Regions from separate parts of the Paenibacillus allorhizoplanae genome, predicted to be linked through region 1. Evidence: a T-box and tRNA genes for the amino acid it is inferred to sense, from the RefSeq annotation. Region 1 holds a T-box; the other holds one or more tRNA genes.
The links. A T-box is a leader RNA that pairs with one kind of tRNA and senses whether it is charged. The one in region 1 lies ahead of L6I86_RS20815 (valine--tRNA ligase), so its partner is inferred to be a tRNA-Val.
Positions count from the first base shown of each region.

Region 1 (7,881 bases):
GATCTGACCCCGAAATGCGGTATCCCATTTCGAGCATGACTTTGGCAATGGCACTCATGCCGTATCCGCCGATTCCTATAAAATGTACGTGTTCTGCTTGACTCACGCCGTTCTCACCATCCTTTTTCAGAATCGGTTTGATAGGTTATCCAAGAACGAACATCAGAGATTAAATACAGCGTGCCGGATACGACCGCCAGATCATCCTGCTCAGTTCTATTTGTTAATAATGTTAGAGCTTGCTTCCAATCGCGTTCTACAACAACATCTATCTCGAGATTCATCTCTCGAAGCAGACCATTTGCAATTTCAGCGAGAAAGTAAGCATCCCCTTTTTTATGAAAATTCGCCTCTGTAATAATGAGCGTATCCACCAATGGTAGTATATGCCTTAAGTAGCCTGTATGATTCTTCGTAGCTAGCATTCCAATCATCATGTGAAGCTTCTTGTAGCTATACACATTCTGAAGTGCTGCAGCTAGCGTCGCAGCCCCCTCAGGGTTATGAGCCCCGTCTATAAGGATGCGTGGCTCCTGTGAAACCATTTCCAATCTACCTGGCCATTTGGTTCCCACAAGCCCCTTCTGCAAATCTACGTCCTCCACGATGGTGGCGTAATATTGACGAAGAACCTCAAGTGTCATGACTGCTACGGCAGCATTCTTCAATTGATGTTCACCATTCAATGTAATCGACAGATTTGGAATAGGTCGAAATGGTCCGTTAAACTGAAAACTTTGATGATCTAGTTCACTGTTCACTTCGGTCAAGTTAAATTGATCGCCAAGTGAATAAAGTGTCGCTTTCTTCGCCTTCGCCGTTTGTTCGATAACGCTCCAAATCGCCGCAGGCTCCACAGCTGTAATGACGGGTACTCCTGCCTTAATAATCCCCGCTTTTTCAGCTGCTACAAGCTCTAGGGTATCCCCCAGAATATCCATGTGATCATGACCGACATTCGTAATCACGGTAACAATTGGATTCACGATATTCGTGCTATCCAGCCTTCCCCCGAGTCCGGTTTCCCATACGACATAATCGGGATAAGCTACTTTACCAAAGTATAGTATCGCCAATGCCGTTGAAATTTCAAACATCGTTGGCGGGCCTACCTCTGTGACTGCAATCTCATCCACAATTGGCTTCATCTCATTCACTAAACGAAGCAGTACATCATCCTCAATATCGGCGCCATTGACTTGTATACGGTTCGTATACCTCACCAAGTAAGGCGAAGTAAACGTGCCCACATCATAGCCGCACGCTTGAAGCACGGAAGCAAGATAAGCGCATGTTGAGCCCTTTCCATTCGTTCCGGCCACATGAATGAACTTCAGCCTGCGTTCGGGGTTACCCAACTTCTCCATGAGTAGATGCATACGTTGGAGGCCCGGCTTCATGCCGAGCTTCTCCATCCGTCCAACGATCCAATCAATGGCTTCCTGTGCGGATTGGAATTCACCCGCAGTGTTCTTGATTTCATTCATTGTTCTCATCCTCTTTTACTATATGAATCGCCAAGTAGACGAACCTAGGCAATCGTATAATTTACGTTCCTTATGCCTTTAACTCCGCTAATCGAGCAATAACTTTATCCCGTTTGTCTGCATAATCAGCAAGCTTGGCTTTCTCTTCTTCGATGACTTTGGCTGGCGCCTTAGCTACAAAACCTTCATTACCCAGTTTCTTCTCGATGCGCTCAACTTCACCATGTAAGGATTGCAACTCTTTGTCCAAGCGTGCAAGCTCTTGCGTGAAATCGATCAAGCCCGCTAATGGCAAGTAAAGCTCTGCCCCCGTGATAATGGACGTCATTGCTTTGTCAGGTGCTGTCATTGTAAGGTCAATTTCAAGAAGAGACGTGTTACAGAAACGTTTCAGATATTCTTCATTTTTGCTGAGAATGTCCTGTGTCTCTGCACTAGCTGGTTTGATCAAGAGCTCAACTTTCTTACTCATCGGCACATTCACTTCAGCACGGATATTACGAACGGAACGAATCGCTTCCATTAAAAGCTCCATCTCCCGAATCGCATCCGGCGCTTCGAAAGCGACATTCTCAGTGGGCCAAGCCGCGAGTGTAATCGTGTCCCCAACATGCGGCAAGTGCTGCCAAATTTCCTCTGAAATGAATGGCATGAAAGGATGAATCAAACGTTGCGTTTGATCTAATACATAAGCTAGAACCGATTGTGTCTGCTTTTTCGCCGCTGCATCCGTTCCATATAAGCTCAGTTTACTGAACTCAATGTACCAGTCACAGAGATCATCCCAGATGAAGTTATAAAGCAGACGGCCAGTTTCGCCAAACTCATAGCTATCTATTAGACGAGTCACATCACGAACGGTTTCATTCAAACGATGCAATATCCACCGATCCGCTGTCCCTAATGAGCCTGTCAAATCAATATCTGCTGCGTTTACGCCTTCCAAATTCATCAGAGCAAATCGGGATGCGTTCCAAATCTTATTGGCAAAATTACGAGCTTGCTCAACCCGCTCCCAACGGAAGCGCAAATCTTGACCCGGCGTGCTGCTCGTAGAAATCATATAGCGCATCGCATCCGCGCCGTATTTCTCGATCACTTCCAACGGATCAACGCCGTTTCCGAGCGATTTGGACATTTTACGTCCTTCGGAATCACGAACAAGACCATGCATGAGCACATCTTTAAATGGAATTTGATCCGTAAATTCGAGTCCTTGGAAAATCATCCGAGCGACCCAGAAGTAAATGATATCGTAACCAGTAACGAGGACACTCGTCGGATAGAAACGCTTCATATCCTCAGAATCATTCGGCCACCCTAAAGTGGAGAAAGGCCATAGCGCCGAGCTGAACCATGTATCCAGTACATCGTTATCTTGGTTAAGATTCGCACTTTGACAATGGGAGCAAGCAGTAGCATCCTCGCGAGCTACAGTGATTTGACCACAATCCGCACAGTGCCAAGCAGGAATTCGGTGACCCCACCATAGTTGACGGGAAATACACCAGTCACGCACATTTTCAATCCAGTTCAAATACGTTTTCTCAAAGCGATCGGGTACAAAATTAACACCCTTGCCTGATTTTTGTGCTTCAATCGCTTGATCAGCGAGCGGCTGCATTTTCACGAACCATTGGGTAGACAAGTAAGGCTCAATTACGGCACCACTGCGCTCACTATGTCCAACTTGATGAACGTGCTCTTCGATTTTGATTAGAACACCTTGCTCTTTCAAATCGGCAACGATTTGCTTACGGCACTCGAAACGGTCTTGCCCCTGATATGGTCCGGCATTCGCGTTCATCGTTCCCGTTTCGTCCATAACTAGAATTTGCGGCAGATTGTGACGCTTTCCTACTTCGAAATCGTTCGGATCATGCGCAGGCGTAATTTTTACCGCGCCGCTTCCGAATTCTTTTTCAACATAATCGTCTGCAATGATCGGAATTTCACGGTTAACAATCGGTAGCAGCAAGGACTTCCCAATGAGATGCTTATAGCGCTCATCCTTCGGATGAACAGCTACCGCTGTATCCCCCAGCATCGTCTCAGGACGCGTTGTAGCGACAACGATCGAACCTGATCCGTCTGTTGTTTCATATTTCAAATGGTACAGCGCACCTTGAACTTCTTTGTATTCGACTTCAATATCCGAAAGTGCTGTGCGTGCCGCTGGATCCCAGTTAATAATATAGTTGCCGCGATAAATGAGACCCTTTTCAAACAAGCTTACGAAAACTTCACGAACCGCTTGCGAAAGTCCTTCATCCAATGTGAATCGTTCACGTGAATAATCAAGCGAGAAGCCCATTTTGGCCCATTGCTCACGAATCGTATCCGCGTATAATTCTTTCCACTCCCAAACCTTCTCCAAGAATTTCTCACGCCCAAGATCATAACGTGTTTGTCCTTGTTCGCGCAGCTTCTGCTCTACACGTGTTTGTGTAGCAATACCAGCATGGTCAGAACCAGGCAGCCACAACGTGTCAAAGCCCTGCATCCGCTTCGTACGAATAAGAATATCTTGCAGTGTAAAATCTAGTGCATGCCCGATGTGCAGCATCCCTGTTACGTTCGGTGGTGGTATTACAATTGTATAGGTTTCCGCATCAGGACGGTTACCTGCCTTGAAAAATTCATTCTTAATCCAGTAGTCGTACCATTTACGCTCCGCTTCTTTCGGGTCGTACGTGGTAGGCATTTCCGTTTGTAATTTCGTTTCGGTCATAAAAGTACCTCCATATCTGGTTAGTTGTTATAAACACAAAAAAACCTTTCGCCCCAAAAAGGACGAAAGGTATAGCTTCCGTGGTACCACCTTCATTTCATGCGACTTGCCCCAATAGCAAATAACATGACACTTAAACAGATAACGGCTGCGACCGGAAAATGCTAATGCAGGCGAGAAATGAAACTCGGCGATTGCACTCACATTTACTGCTCCAGGGCGACTTCGATCGGATGTATCCTGAGGAACCTCTCAGCGCTGCAGTTCCACTCTCTGAAGGGCGTTCCGACTACTACTCCCTATCTTTGCAATTCCATATGTTGGTTTGAAAATGAGTTACACTATATGATATCGAATTATCGACATATAGTCAATAATTTCGACGCCTATTATAAGGATTATTTTCTAGTATTGGATGAAACGGTGGAATTTATACGAGATCAAACATAAAGAGCCCCCAGCCGCTATCAGCAGCCAGAAGCTCTTGCCTATGTATCATTATTTATTTGGGTAAATAAATAACTTGCCCCACAACAATATCCTGATCGCCTAGACGATTCATCAATTGAAGCTCACGCGTTGTCAGCTGATAGCGCTTTGCGATAGATTCTAAGGTGTCATCCTTCTGAACGATACATAGTTTGAGCTTCCTGAACTCTTGTGACTCCGATCTGCTCTGAAGGAATAATCGCCGCCACTCTACTGCATCTATCCGCGATTCCGCCTCAAGAGCCGCTTGCGCCTCAGCTTCCGCAAGCCGCTTGTCGGAAAGATACGTGCCTGCCTTAGATAATAGCGATTTGATGCCATACGGGTTAACCTCCACGGCGTCCGTTGCCTTCTTGCCAAAGGCAACTTTTAGTTCCTTTTTTTCCTCCGTAACGACGGTACTATCAGCATGAGGGGTCACTTTTAGCTCAATTTGTTCAAATTCCACACCTATCGTATCGTCCCCCGAAAAGGATTCAGGCTGAGAAGCAGCGACGGTTGGTTCTGGTGCAGCTGCAATCAACGTTGGTGTTGGCGTAGGTAAAGGTGTAGGAAGAACAGGTGCTGGTGGTGGTTGAATCACTTGTTGAACTTGTTGAACTGGTTGAACCTGTGGTTCTTGAACAAACGGTTCTGGTGTAGGTTCTGATGCGTAAGGCATGACGGGCTCGGAGCGTGGGTACTCAATTTGATGGACAAAAGTAACCTCTTCTTCCTCTCGCCAGCTTTCTTGCGGCACAGAAACCATTTCTACACCTTGCAAGGAAAGTACACCAGTTACATTTAGACTTCTTGCCGATAAAAGGTCGATATCAAAATTCTCGATCTCCACCTGAATATCTTCTACACGATGAATGCGATTCAAGGGCAGCGTAATTTCAACAGGAATTAAATGCTCAAGCGTGCGAGGGCTGCCGCCTTCTTCACTAAAGTAGTTACCTGTAAGTAGTAGATTCCCCTTTAAAATCGCTTGATCATCCAGCGTTATTACTTGAATATGCGGAAGCAATTCTACCTCATTCAATTCTTGTATAGCTGCCAAATTCTCCTGCAAATGCACACGTTCATAAATATCAAAGCGTAACCCTGGTTGTTGTTCAGACACCGAATGAATCCTCCCTTCCGTTAATTCGAAACATAAAGCAGCTCCGAATTGTTGGGTGATATACTTGATTGTCTCTAAAAGTATATGGGTGGATGAGGCCAGGCATGACTACATTTTTAATTCATTGACATTTGATCCAACAACATCTTGAAATCTAGTGGATACGGTGCTTGTACAACGACCTCATTTTGCGTGATCGGATGCTTAAATAGAAGTCGTTCTCCATGCAGGGCTTGTCGTTGAAACAAACGTGAAGAACCTCCATATAAAGTATCACCTACGAGTGGATGCCCTAAATGGCTGAGATGAACTCGAATTTGATGTGTTCTGCCCGTCTCTAGCTCCACTTCCACGAGTGCCCCTGCTTTCATTTGTTGAACGACACGGTAATGTGTAACTGCTTGATCCCCATTGGGAGCCACTCTTCGCTTTCCTGGCTGATGACGATCCTTGCCGATCGGTTCATCAATCCATCCTTCTTTTTCTTTGAAAATCCCATGAGCTAGCGCAATATAGCGTCTATCGATTTGTTTTTCTCTCATGGCCTCATCTAATAGGACATGCGCCCATTCATTTTTGGCATAAAGTACAACGCCCGTCGTATCTTGATCTAGACGATGTATATGCCGAACGCCGCATGCTTGTCCTGTCGCTTCATAATAGTGAGCTACCGCATTGGCAAGTGTCCCTCCTTGACCAGCTTCAGATGGATGGACAGACTTACCAGCTGGTTTATTCACGACTAGAGTGAACTCATCTTCAAATAAAACGTCTAATGGGTAAGATTCAGGTTTAAACGCCGCCTTTTCCTGAGGAAAAACCTTAAGCTGAATCGTATTATTGTCTATGCGAATAAGTCCCTGGGAAGCTAATCGCAAGAAGAATTTGCGAGGCACCGGCAGATAAGCCGCTAATTCTTCAACAGCGCCCGGTTTAAGCGGCTTCCATTGCTCATACGGAAGCGGTAACTCCAACCATTCTCCATTGCGCGACCAAGTAATCATGATTTTAAACCTTTACGAAATGATAGAAAGATTGCTAGCAGAATGAGTAGAAATACAAAAACAATCGCCATAAGGTCGATTGGGAAATCAAAAAAGTAATAACGTTTCATAATTAGAACGAGCTCCTTAAGAAAGAGGGATTAAGTACACTTTATTTTAACAATTACCATTACCATTTGCATGCAAAAATATGATACTATTATTCTTGTATTGTTTTTTTTCGACATTTTCTATCAATTTATTAATAGAGCAGGAGAGGTTTACCTTGGGTAGTTCAATTGCAAATCACTTTCGAAATTATAGTTGGCTGAAACGGACTTTACTTGTCATAGCAGCGTGTACATTTTTAAGTTCGAGTTTTTTATTTCTAACCCCACCAGGGACATTCATTCGTGAGTATTTGGCCAAAACGGTCATCACAACGCAGCACCGCGACTGGGCCTGGATCTTTGTAGGTGCACAGCGTCGAGATCAAATGGTTCTCGAAATGCAGAATCTAACAGAAGTTAACTCGATCGAGAAGCAAGATATTGAGGCTGTTCAGTTTAATACAAACCGCCCCATTGAGAGTCTCGTCAAAGTAGAAGATATTTCAGGCACCCTGTGGAAGGGTAAACGAATGTATGTATATGATCCACGATCAATCCGTGTTGTTGTTCCTTCCAAACAAGGTGAGGGTGAACGAATTACAGCCATGGTTCAACGCACAGGCGCTGTTGCCGGTGTCAATGGCGGTGGCTTCAATGATCCTGACGGCCTTGGAAACGGATTTGCCCCAATCGGTGCTATTATGTCCGGTGGAGAAATTCTTTATACCGATCAAGAGGGAAGCAACCCGCAACAAATTGTTGGTTTCACAAACGAAGGAACACTCATTATCGGAAAATATACGATTAACGAATTACTGAAACTTGGCGTCTCTGAAGCAGTTTCCTTCTATCCGCGTGTTATTGCGAATGGTAAGCCACTTATTACAAGTGGTGATGGGGGTTGGGGGCGTGCGCCGCGTACAGCTGTTGGACAAAAAGCTGACGGTACGGTTATCTTTATCGTCATTGATGGCCG
Region 1 is NZ_CAKMMW010000013.1:134,694-142,574, forward strand. Features, by position in the region: gene murC (UDP-N-acetylmuramate--L-alanine ligase) at 1-58, opposite strand, end outside; gene L6I86_RS20810 (bifunctional folylpolyglutamate synthase/dihydrofolate synthase) at 114-1,487, opposite strand; gene L6I86_RS20815 (valine--tRNA ligase) at 1,558-4,218, opposite strand; T-box leader at 4,274-4,533, opposite strand; gene L6I86_RS20820 (LysM peptidoglycan-binding domain-containing protein) at 4,721-5,812, opposite strand; gene L6I86_RS20825 (RluA family pseudouridine synthase) at 5,929-6,816, opposite strand; gene L6I86_RS20830 (phosphodiester glycosidase family protein) at 7,082-7,881, shown strand, end outside.

Region 2 (7,881 bases), on a different contig from region 1:
CCAGATGGAGGCGGTTATCGCATATATTAAAGCGGCGAGCGAAGCTACGCCTGCTTACACGACAGGTGTGTATGGTTCATACGCCGTAATGGAGGCTGTATATGCCGCAGGGGCTTGCTCACGGTTCTGGCAAACTTACGCTTGGAGCGGAGGTAAGAAATCGACGTTTATTCAAATTTATCAATACCTCAACGATGTCATGGCGAATGGTATTGCGGTTGACTATGATGAATCGTATGGGAATGAAGGTTGGTGGAATAAACGGATTACACCAGAACCACCTAGCTATCCACTTACGGTGAAAGATGCCAATGCGATCATTCCCTTCCTATCAGCAGGATATGGAGCAACCTCATCCGTGCCTGCGCAGAATGAGTTTCATCGACTCGCCAATGAATTACGTAAGGTTTCGGGTCAATCCGTGCAATAGAATTGATGTGAAAATAAATAAGTAAAGCCCGACTGCTTTGGGACTTCCAAAGTGGCCGGGCTTTACTCATTGGATCACCGCGCTGCGTATGTACCACCGATCTTGTACCGAGGCACGTTCAAGATGGAAGAGCACGCGGCGACTCGAAACCGCGGAAGCTCTAGCCCCTGTCATCGTTACATCGACAGCTGTGTCGAACTGCAGGAGCTGGGATGTATCCAGCTCCTTGAACTTGGACAGGCGGCGCATGCTTCGCACATGCATCGCCTGTTCTTGCCCTGTGGTGACCTGCAGCAGCTGCAGGTCACCTTGGTGTGCGGCGCTGATCCATACGTCGATCAGCGCCCAGGGCGAGAGCTTGCTGACGTAGTCCTGCAGCAAGCCTGCAGCTCGGTGCACCATGACCTGGTGCGCCGGGTCAACGGAGCGGGAGCCGTGGGTCACGCTCCCGAGGAAGTGAATACAGAAATGACCGTTGAAGTCATTTCCCGGTATACCATCACCGCCATGCGGCATGCCATGCATGGAGGCGGCGAGCGTGCGGCCATTCAGCTTCACTAGGACCGCGCGGCGGTCCCAGCTCCATTGGCCGCCATAAATGCTTTTGAGCGTCGCGGAGTCGGTTTTCGTTAGCGGCTGTACATCCGCATGGTGGGAGCCCGCGCGGCGCTGCCCTTCGAAGCTAAGTCCGCTCATCAAATCAACGACGGTAAATGAACTGTATTTGGGGAGAACGAGACTTGCTTCTTCCCAAGGTAGCATCTCGCCATAATGCTTAGTGCGAAGGGATTGCACTTGCGCTTGCAGCGTTTCCTGAGCTGATTTGGGGAGATTGATATGTTGCTTCGAAGTCCAATCAACGACGTCTCCGCTTGGGGTGACCCCAAGATGGATGGTTTGCCCCTTTTTGTCATACGTGAGTGTGGTGTCCGGCGGAATCGCTTCTAAAGAAACATCGCCTGCTGTCCCCTCTTCCAATGCGCGTTGTAATGCTTTATTGACGAAGGTAAGTTCGGATTGATAAAGAGCTCCTGGCGATGCTTTGACTTGAAGTTGAATGGTTCCCGCCTCAGCGGCCGTCTCTTTGTGTAACGGTTCCATATGTTGTGCTTGTGAGCGGCTGTTAATTCCTTGACTCAAAAGTTGAGTTAGAAGGAAGGTGAGAAATAGTAGTCGCAGTTTACTGCGTTTTCGGCTTGATAACAGGGAAGCTTCCTCCTTATCGTAGGGCATTTTTGTCAAAGATGCGAGTTGGTTGTTTTACAAGAAATTTACAGGCTCGGTTGGCTAAAGTTGTCTTGTCTGAGTTAGATTGTGATAAAATGACAAAAGTATACGATTGATTATTGATTTGGTAACGAAAGGCAGGAGAAACAGATGGAGGACTATAAAGGAATACCTTTTGAACTACATATGTCAGAGCAGCGTATCGTACGAGGCGATATTTATAAAGCAAAGCAAGAACCGAGTAAGGGCACCTTATTACTATTACATGGTTATAAAGGCTTCAAAAACTGGGGAATGTTCCCCCATGTCGCAAGCGAATTAGCAGAAGCTGTTGATGTCGTTGCCTTGAATTTTTCCCATAATGGGGTGGGTGAAGATTTGATGGATTTTACAGAACTAGAGAAATTTGCAGGTGATACCTATTCTAAAGATCTAGAGGACGTACAAGTTATTATTGCGGATATTCATAAACACGTAGGCACTGATAAGCCAATCCTCTTACTGGGTCATAGCAGAGGCGCTGGCGTGAGTTTGATCTATGCGTTGGATCATCCTGAGGAAATTGCAGGCGTCATCAGCTGGAATGGGATTGCTCATGTCGATTTGCTCACACCTGAGAATAAAGCGGAGATGAGGGACACGGGCCGCTCCTATACCTTGAATGGACGAACGAAGCAGATGATGCCGCTCGATCTTGAAATCCTAGAAGATATGGAACGCAACGAAGAGAGATTTGATATTGTTGGAAGAATTCGTGAAGTGACCTTCCCCATTGTACTTATTCAAGGCACGGAAGATGGAGAACGTTTGCTCAAAGGTTCTGAAAAGCTAGTCGCGAACAACGCAGCGATTCAATGGGTGAAGATTCCAGGGGGCAACCATACCTTTGGAAGTGTACATCCGTATCAAGGAGAGACGCAGCCTCTGAGAATGGCGATCGAGGAGACAAAAGGTGCAATACGTAGCATGCTGAATATTTAAAAAGTGTTAGAGGGCTTTCTGGACGTAGAACATTCTACTTCTGGAGAGCTTTTTTTAGTGCTATCGACCTACAAAGTCGTAAGCTTCCGTCGAATGATAGGTCTTTTAGGTGGTTGATAGATTTAAGGTGTAGAAGTCTTATGCTGAAGAACCCTGGGAGGGATTCTTTTTGAATAGCGGGAGATGTGAATGGAGGAGGTTGTGGTAGTAAGTTGGACCATCGTGATGGAAAAAGAAAACCCGCGAAGCACTAGGCTTCACGGGTTTCTGTTACATATGACCTGTAGTGGGCTCGAACCACTGACCCCTACCCTGTCAAGATAGTGCTCTCCCAGCTGAGCTAACAAGTCGTTTATTTATACATGTAGTAATATACCAAAAAACCGAGTGATTGTCAATTGTTGGGTTATGTTACTTCTGTCCCCAAAAGATCAACTTATGTAGGATAGAATAAGGTTTTCGTCTCTTTTTGGACCGCGTAATAATGAAGATGGTCTATATAGTGAAGTAATGTTCCCTATTTGAACGATGTTTCCTCATATAGCTTTCATCTTGCGTGAATTTATGGTAACTTGAGAACATTAGAGTTTGGGAGGATTAGTTATGACGAAACAACAACATCGCTGGAATTTACGTTTGAAGACTAGTAATATGTATCTAGGTACGGTGTACCTAGGCGATCCGCTACCTGAAGTGGAAGATGTGATCATGATCGGTGAGAAGAAATATACAATTCTTGAGCTCGGCAGCACACGTGACGCAAGTGATGTTTTTGTTGAAGAAGTTAAAAAGAAATAATAATGAATAGGAGAAGGAGCAGATCCAAGTGATCAGCTCCTTCTTTTTCTTATGTGATGTGGTATAAGGACGCAAGGCAATCGACAAACATTTTATTATACTCTTCACGTGTGAGGTCTTTACTGCAAGCGATGTCTCTTCCCAAAAATTGAAACCAAGTGATTTCTGTAAGATTTTTCTTGTACACAAACTTGTCATGCTGAATAAGAAAGGTATCATTTTCGAAAAAAGGTACTTTGTCAAACTGCAGGGCTGGTTCGTTTTGTTTTTCGCTCACTAATGTGGCCAGTAGAATTAACATGCGGAAAGGATCGCGGAAAATTTCGTATTGCGTGGTCATGGTTTCAACACTCCTTTTTCGGGTATCCGAGCAAGATAATCATACTAAAGCTAGAGGATTAATTATAGGTGTTTGTGGAAACTGGTGAGGAAATTCAAGGGAAATCGGAGGAATTTCAAGGAAATAGAAAAAAGACTGAAGGTCACTCTAAGGAGGATCGAGTGATTCAGTCTTTTTTGAGCTTGCTCCTACATCAAAGGATTAGCGTTTGTAGCCGCCTAAAGATTGTTCAGCCATTTGCACTAATCTTTTTGTGATGTTGCCACCGATTGAGCCAGCATCACGTGTTGCCAAATTACCGTTGTAACCAGATGGGGAGAGAGGGACACCAATTTCCTGAGCGACTTCATACTTCATTTGATCAAGTGCTGCCTTTGCTTCTTGTACGACTAAAGTGTTTGATCTGTTAGCCATTCAAAATCATCTCCTTTTTATTGGTACACCAGTATTATTTGAATGTTCAGAATATTTATTCGCTGAATTCAAAAAAAATTTTTATTAGTATATAAAATCAATAAACCCCCAACTGTGAAGTTGAGGGGGATATTTGATCATGTATGATAACGGTTACATTATTCTTCGGATTGTTCTGCTTCTTCCTCTGCAGCAGCTGCTTCTTCAATCGCTTCAGCGATTTCTTCTTCAGCCTCTTGACTCACCACTTCTTCAGTGGATTCAGCAGAGATTTCTTCTTGCTCATTTTGTTGAACTACTTCTTCTTCTTGGCTCATTTTTGTCACCTCCTCTGATACGTATAGTAACATTGTAGCACTTCTAATAGGTTATACAAGTAGGTTGGGAGCGAATCTATCAGATTTAATGTAGACTTAATAGTATTGTCATTCTATAGCGGAATTGCCTTGCAAAATAAGTCGAATACGTGGAGAAAAGCCGCTAATTTCGCGGATTTCAGCTTGTGTGCATGTTTTGTTTTACTATGAATATAAATGAGGCTAAGCAACAATATTTGATGTTTTACTATGCTGAGTTTCTATGAAAACTCATAGGAGGAATCCGAATGAATCGGTCGGATGTTATTTTAGAGCTACAACTTGTACCAGAATTATTGAAACAAGCGGAAGCCATTTATGTCGATGCCGTATCTGAATTGAATTGGGCAAAGCATATGCTTCTTACGAAAGAGTATGAAGTGATTGGCGAAGGGCTCGTAACAGGAAAGAATGAGCTGCAGCGGCAGGCGGAATTATGGCCATACACGAAAGAGTTGCAAAAACAGGTTCTACAGATGGAAGACGCGGTTGAGCATACGAAGGTGGAATTTCACTTTTACAAACGAAAATTAGAAAACCTACAAATCATCGCTAAGCTCATGACTATTTTATAATCCAGCTACAATGAACATGGAAGAGAAAGCCTGTAATCCAAAGATTGCAGGTTTTTTGCTTTTTCAAAGGTTGATTTAGAAAATTTGTTAGTTGTTATGTGGTTATCGTGAAGGGCAGTTGTGCATCCTAAGGGTAGAATATACCAATGTGTGGTTTTACAGGAGGATTGTACAATATGAAAACAGTTCAAATGATGATGACGGCCAGCTTGGGTCTCCTGATATTGACAGGGTGCCAATCAGTTAGAAGTACCTCAGTATCAGAGGCCACCACATCGCCAGAAACGATTCGTGTAGCGCTCATAGGTTCTAATAACCAATCCGTAGGTTCTGCACAATTAACCGCTGTTAGAGACGGTGTACAGATGGATGTAGAAGTAAGCGGTCTTTCTCCTGGCGTTCATGGTCTGCACATTCATGAGAAGGCTATATGTGAAGCACCAACATTTGATTCGGCAGGTGGGCATTTCAATCCACATATGAAGGAGCATGGCTTCCTTAATCCGAAGGGAGCACATGCTGGTGATTTGCCAAATCTCATTGTAGACGCACAAGGTAATGGGCGATTTAGCAGTGTTACGAAAGCAGTCGTCTTAGAAAAGGATAAGCCAAACTCGTTGTTCAAACCGGAAGGAACTAGTTTAGTTATCCATGAGAAAGCAGATGATTTGAAAACAGATCCATCTGGCAATTCAGGTAAGCGGATTGCTTGCGGTGCTGTGAAATAAGGGAAGGAAGGGTTTCGACAACATGATCAAAACACAGGATCTCAAGCTGCAAATGGATGAATTAACCAAACAAAATGATATGGTACTCATTGAATTAGAGCAGGTCAAAAAAATGTTGATCTCAAGTGCGCAAAGCTCACAAGACAGTCAGGGGCAGCAGCGAGCTTCCTCTAGCAATGGTACCGCCGCGTCAAACGACTCGACTCAAGATACGTCCCAAAGTCAAGGCCAAGATCAAGGTCAATCACAAGCACAGGGCCAATCGCAGGGTCAGAATCAGAATCAGAACCAAGGACAAAATCAAGGTCAAAATATGAAATCAGACCAAGGTAATTCGAATAATCAGCAAGTAATTGATTTGGCGAATGAACTTTTAAAAATTAAAGATTTAGTCGTGAAACTGGAACAAAAGACGTCCCAGTACGTTAGCAGCCAATCGAATGGCTCGCTAACGGAAAAGGATGCGGTGAATCTCATTTTGACATTAATGAACGGGATGGTTGACTGGGCGAGCGAGTTTGTCTCATCTAAAGCTTCCTCCAATGGTCAAGTACAGTAACAGTATCCTATGTAAAAAAGCAAAGTAAAAAGGCTGAGTTCTCTCAGCCTTTTTACTTTTGCCTATAAATTAATAATTAAAATGATTAGGACTGTACAGCGTTGGCTTGTAAATTCATTTGTTTGGCGCAATACTCTATAATTTCGCTACGTCTGACAATCCCGATGAATTTGTCGGAATCATCGACGACAGGTACGAAGTTTTGTGCTTTTGCCAAATCAATTAGGTCAACCATCTCAGCATGAATATGAACGGGTTTATTTTTAACACGTAGAGGAACCTCTTCAAGTACATGGCGATGAGCATTCTCAAAGCCGATATGCGCTGAATTTTTGAGAAACCAAAGTAAATCTCCTTCCGTAACGGTTCCTACATAATGACCATCATCGGAAAGGATCGGAACTGCGGTATATCGATGATACTCCATTCGCTCCAACGTTTGACGAAGGGTTGCTTGTGGAGTCGCGGTAATGACTTCGGATTTAGGTAACAGGAAAAAAGCGATATTCATCAGTCACACTCCTTACAAAAGAATCAATGTGTCTAGTATAGCAAACTTTGCGAATAGAATCTAAACCTGTGATGGATGCTAGTAGTGAGGTGAATGGAAATGAATCGAGCATTGACTACAGCTGTGATCGGTATTGGTGCCGCACAAGCCATCAAATTACCTTTAACGTATATGTTCAGCAAAAAATGGGATTGGTCACAATTGGTTCAAACAGGTGGTATGCCGAGTTCGCATTCTTCAGGCGTTACGGCACTCGCCACCTACATAGGGATGAAAAGAGGCTTCTCAGCTGTTGATTTCGCGGTGAGCTCCGTATTCGGCGCTGTTGTCATGTATGATGCGATGGGCATTCGTAGATCCGCTGGCGAGATCGCGGTAGAAGTGAATGATTTAGACGAGCAGGTGGAGCGGATTGCTAAGCAGCACCCGGGGATCTATCACGCTAGAAGACGGAAAGCTCTAAAGGAGAGATTAGGTCATTTGCCACGGGAAGTTGCAGTTGGTGCCCTATTAGGGTTTGCGATTGGTGCTTGCAGCTACTTGTTGGAAAAAAAGTAAAAGCTCAGAACATGGTACATGTGGACAACATTTCGGGAATGGGATAAGATCAAGAAACGATCTTAGAGAGGAAGAAGCCCACATGGAAACTATTCGAGTTAAAACAATGGATGAACTGAAAGCTTGTTTTGCTGTGCGATTTAACGTTTTTGTTGATGAACAGCAAGTCCCTGCACATCTGGAGATGGATGAAAAGGACGAGTCCCCTGAAGCCTGCCATCATTTGCTCATTATGGATGGTGAGACTCCGATTGCGACTTCCAGATGGTATGAATACCAAGAAGCAACAGCCAAATTGCAACGTGTCGCTGTCTTGAAAGATTATAGAGGAAGATCGCTTGGGAAACAACTCATACATGCAATGGAGCAACAAGCACTTGAGCTTGGTTGCAAATATGCGATTC
Region 2 is NZ_CAKMMW010000006.1:150,680-158,560, forward strand. Features, by position in the region: gene L6I86_RS12865 (DUF1906 domain-containing protein) at 1-430, shown strand, start outside; gene L6I86_RS12870 (hypothetical protein) at 497-1,531, opposite strand; gene L6I86_RS12875 (alpha/beta hydrolase family protein) at 1,808-2,638, shown strand; tRNA gene L6I86_RS12880 (tRNA-Val) at 2,916-2,988, opposite strand; gene L6I86_RS12885 (hypothetical protein) at 3,242-3,436, shown strand; gene L6I86_RS12890 (hypothetical protein) at 3,486-3,776, opposite strand; gene L6I86_RS12895 (alpha/beta-type small acid-soluble spore protein) at 3,978-4,190, opposite strand; gene L6I86_RS12900 (hypothetical protein) at 4,349-4,507, opposite strand; gene L6I86_RS12905 (hypothetical protein) at 4,795-5,121, shown strand; gene L6I86_RS12910 (superoxide dismutase family protein) at 5,298-5,849, shown strand; gene L6I86_RS12915 (hypothetical protein) at 5,872-6,408, shown strand; gene L6I86_RS12920 (CBS domain-containing protein) at 6,494-6,919, opposite strand; gene L6I86_RS12925 (divergent PAP2 family protein) at 7,019-7,477, shown strand; gene L6I86_RS12930 (GNAT family N-acetyltransferase) at 7,560-7,881, shown strand, end outside.
Region 2: it has a tRNA-Val gene. The T-box ahead of L6I86_RS20815 (valine--tRNA ligase) is inferred to sense a tRNA for this amino acid. The anticodon was not compared.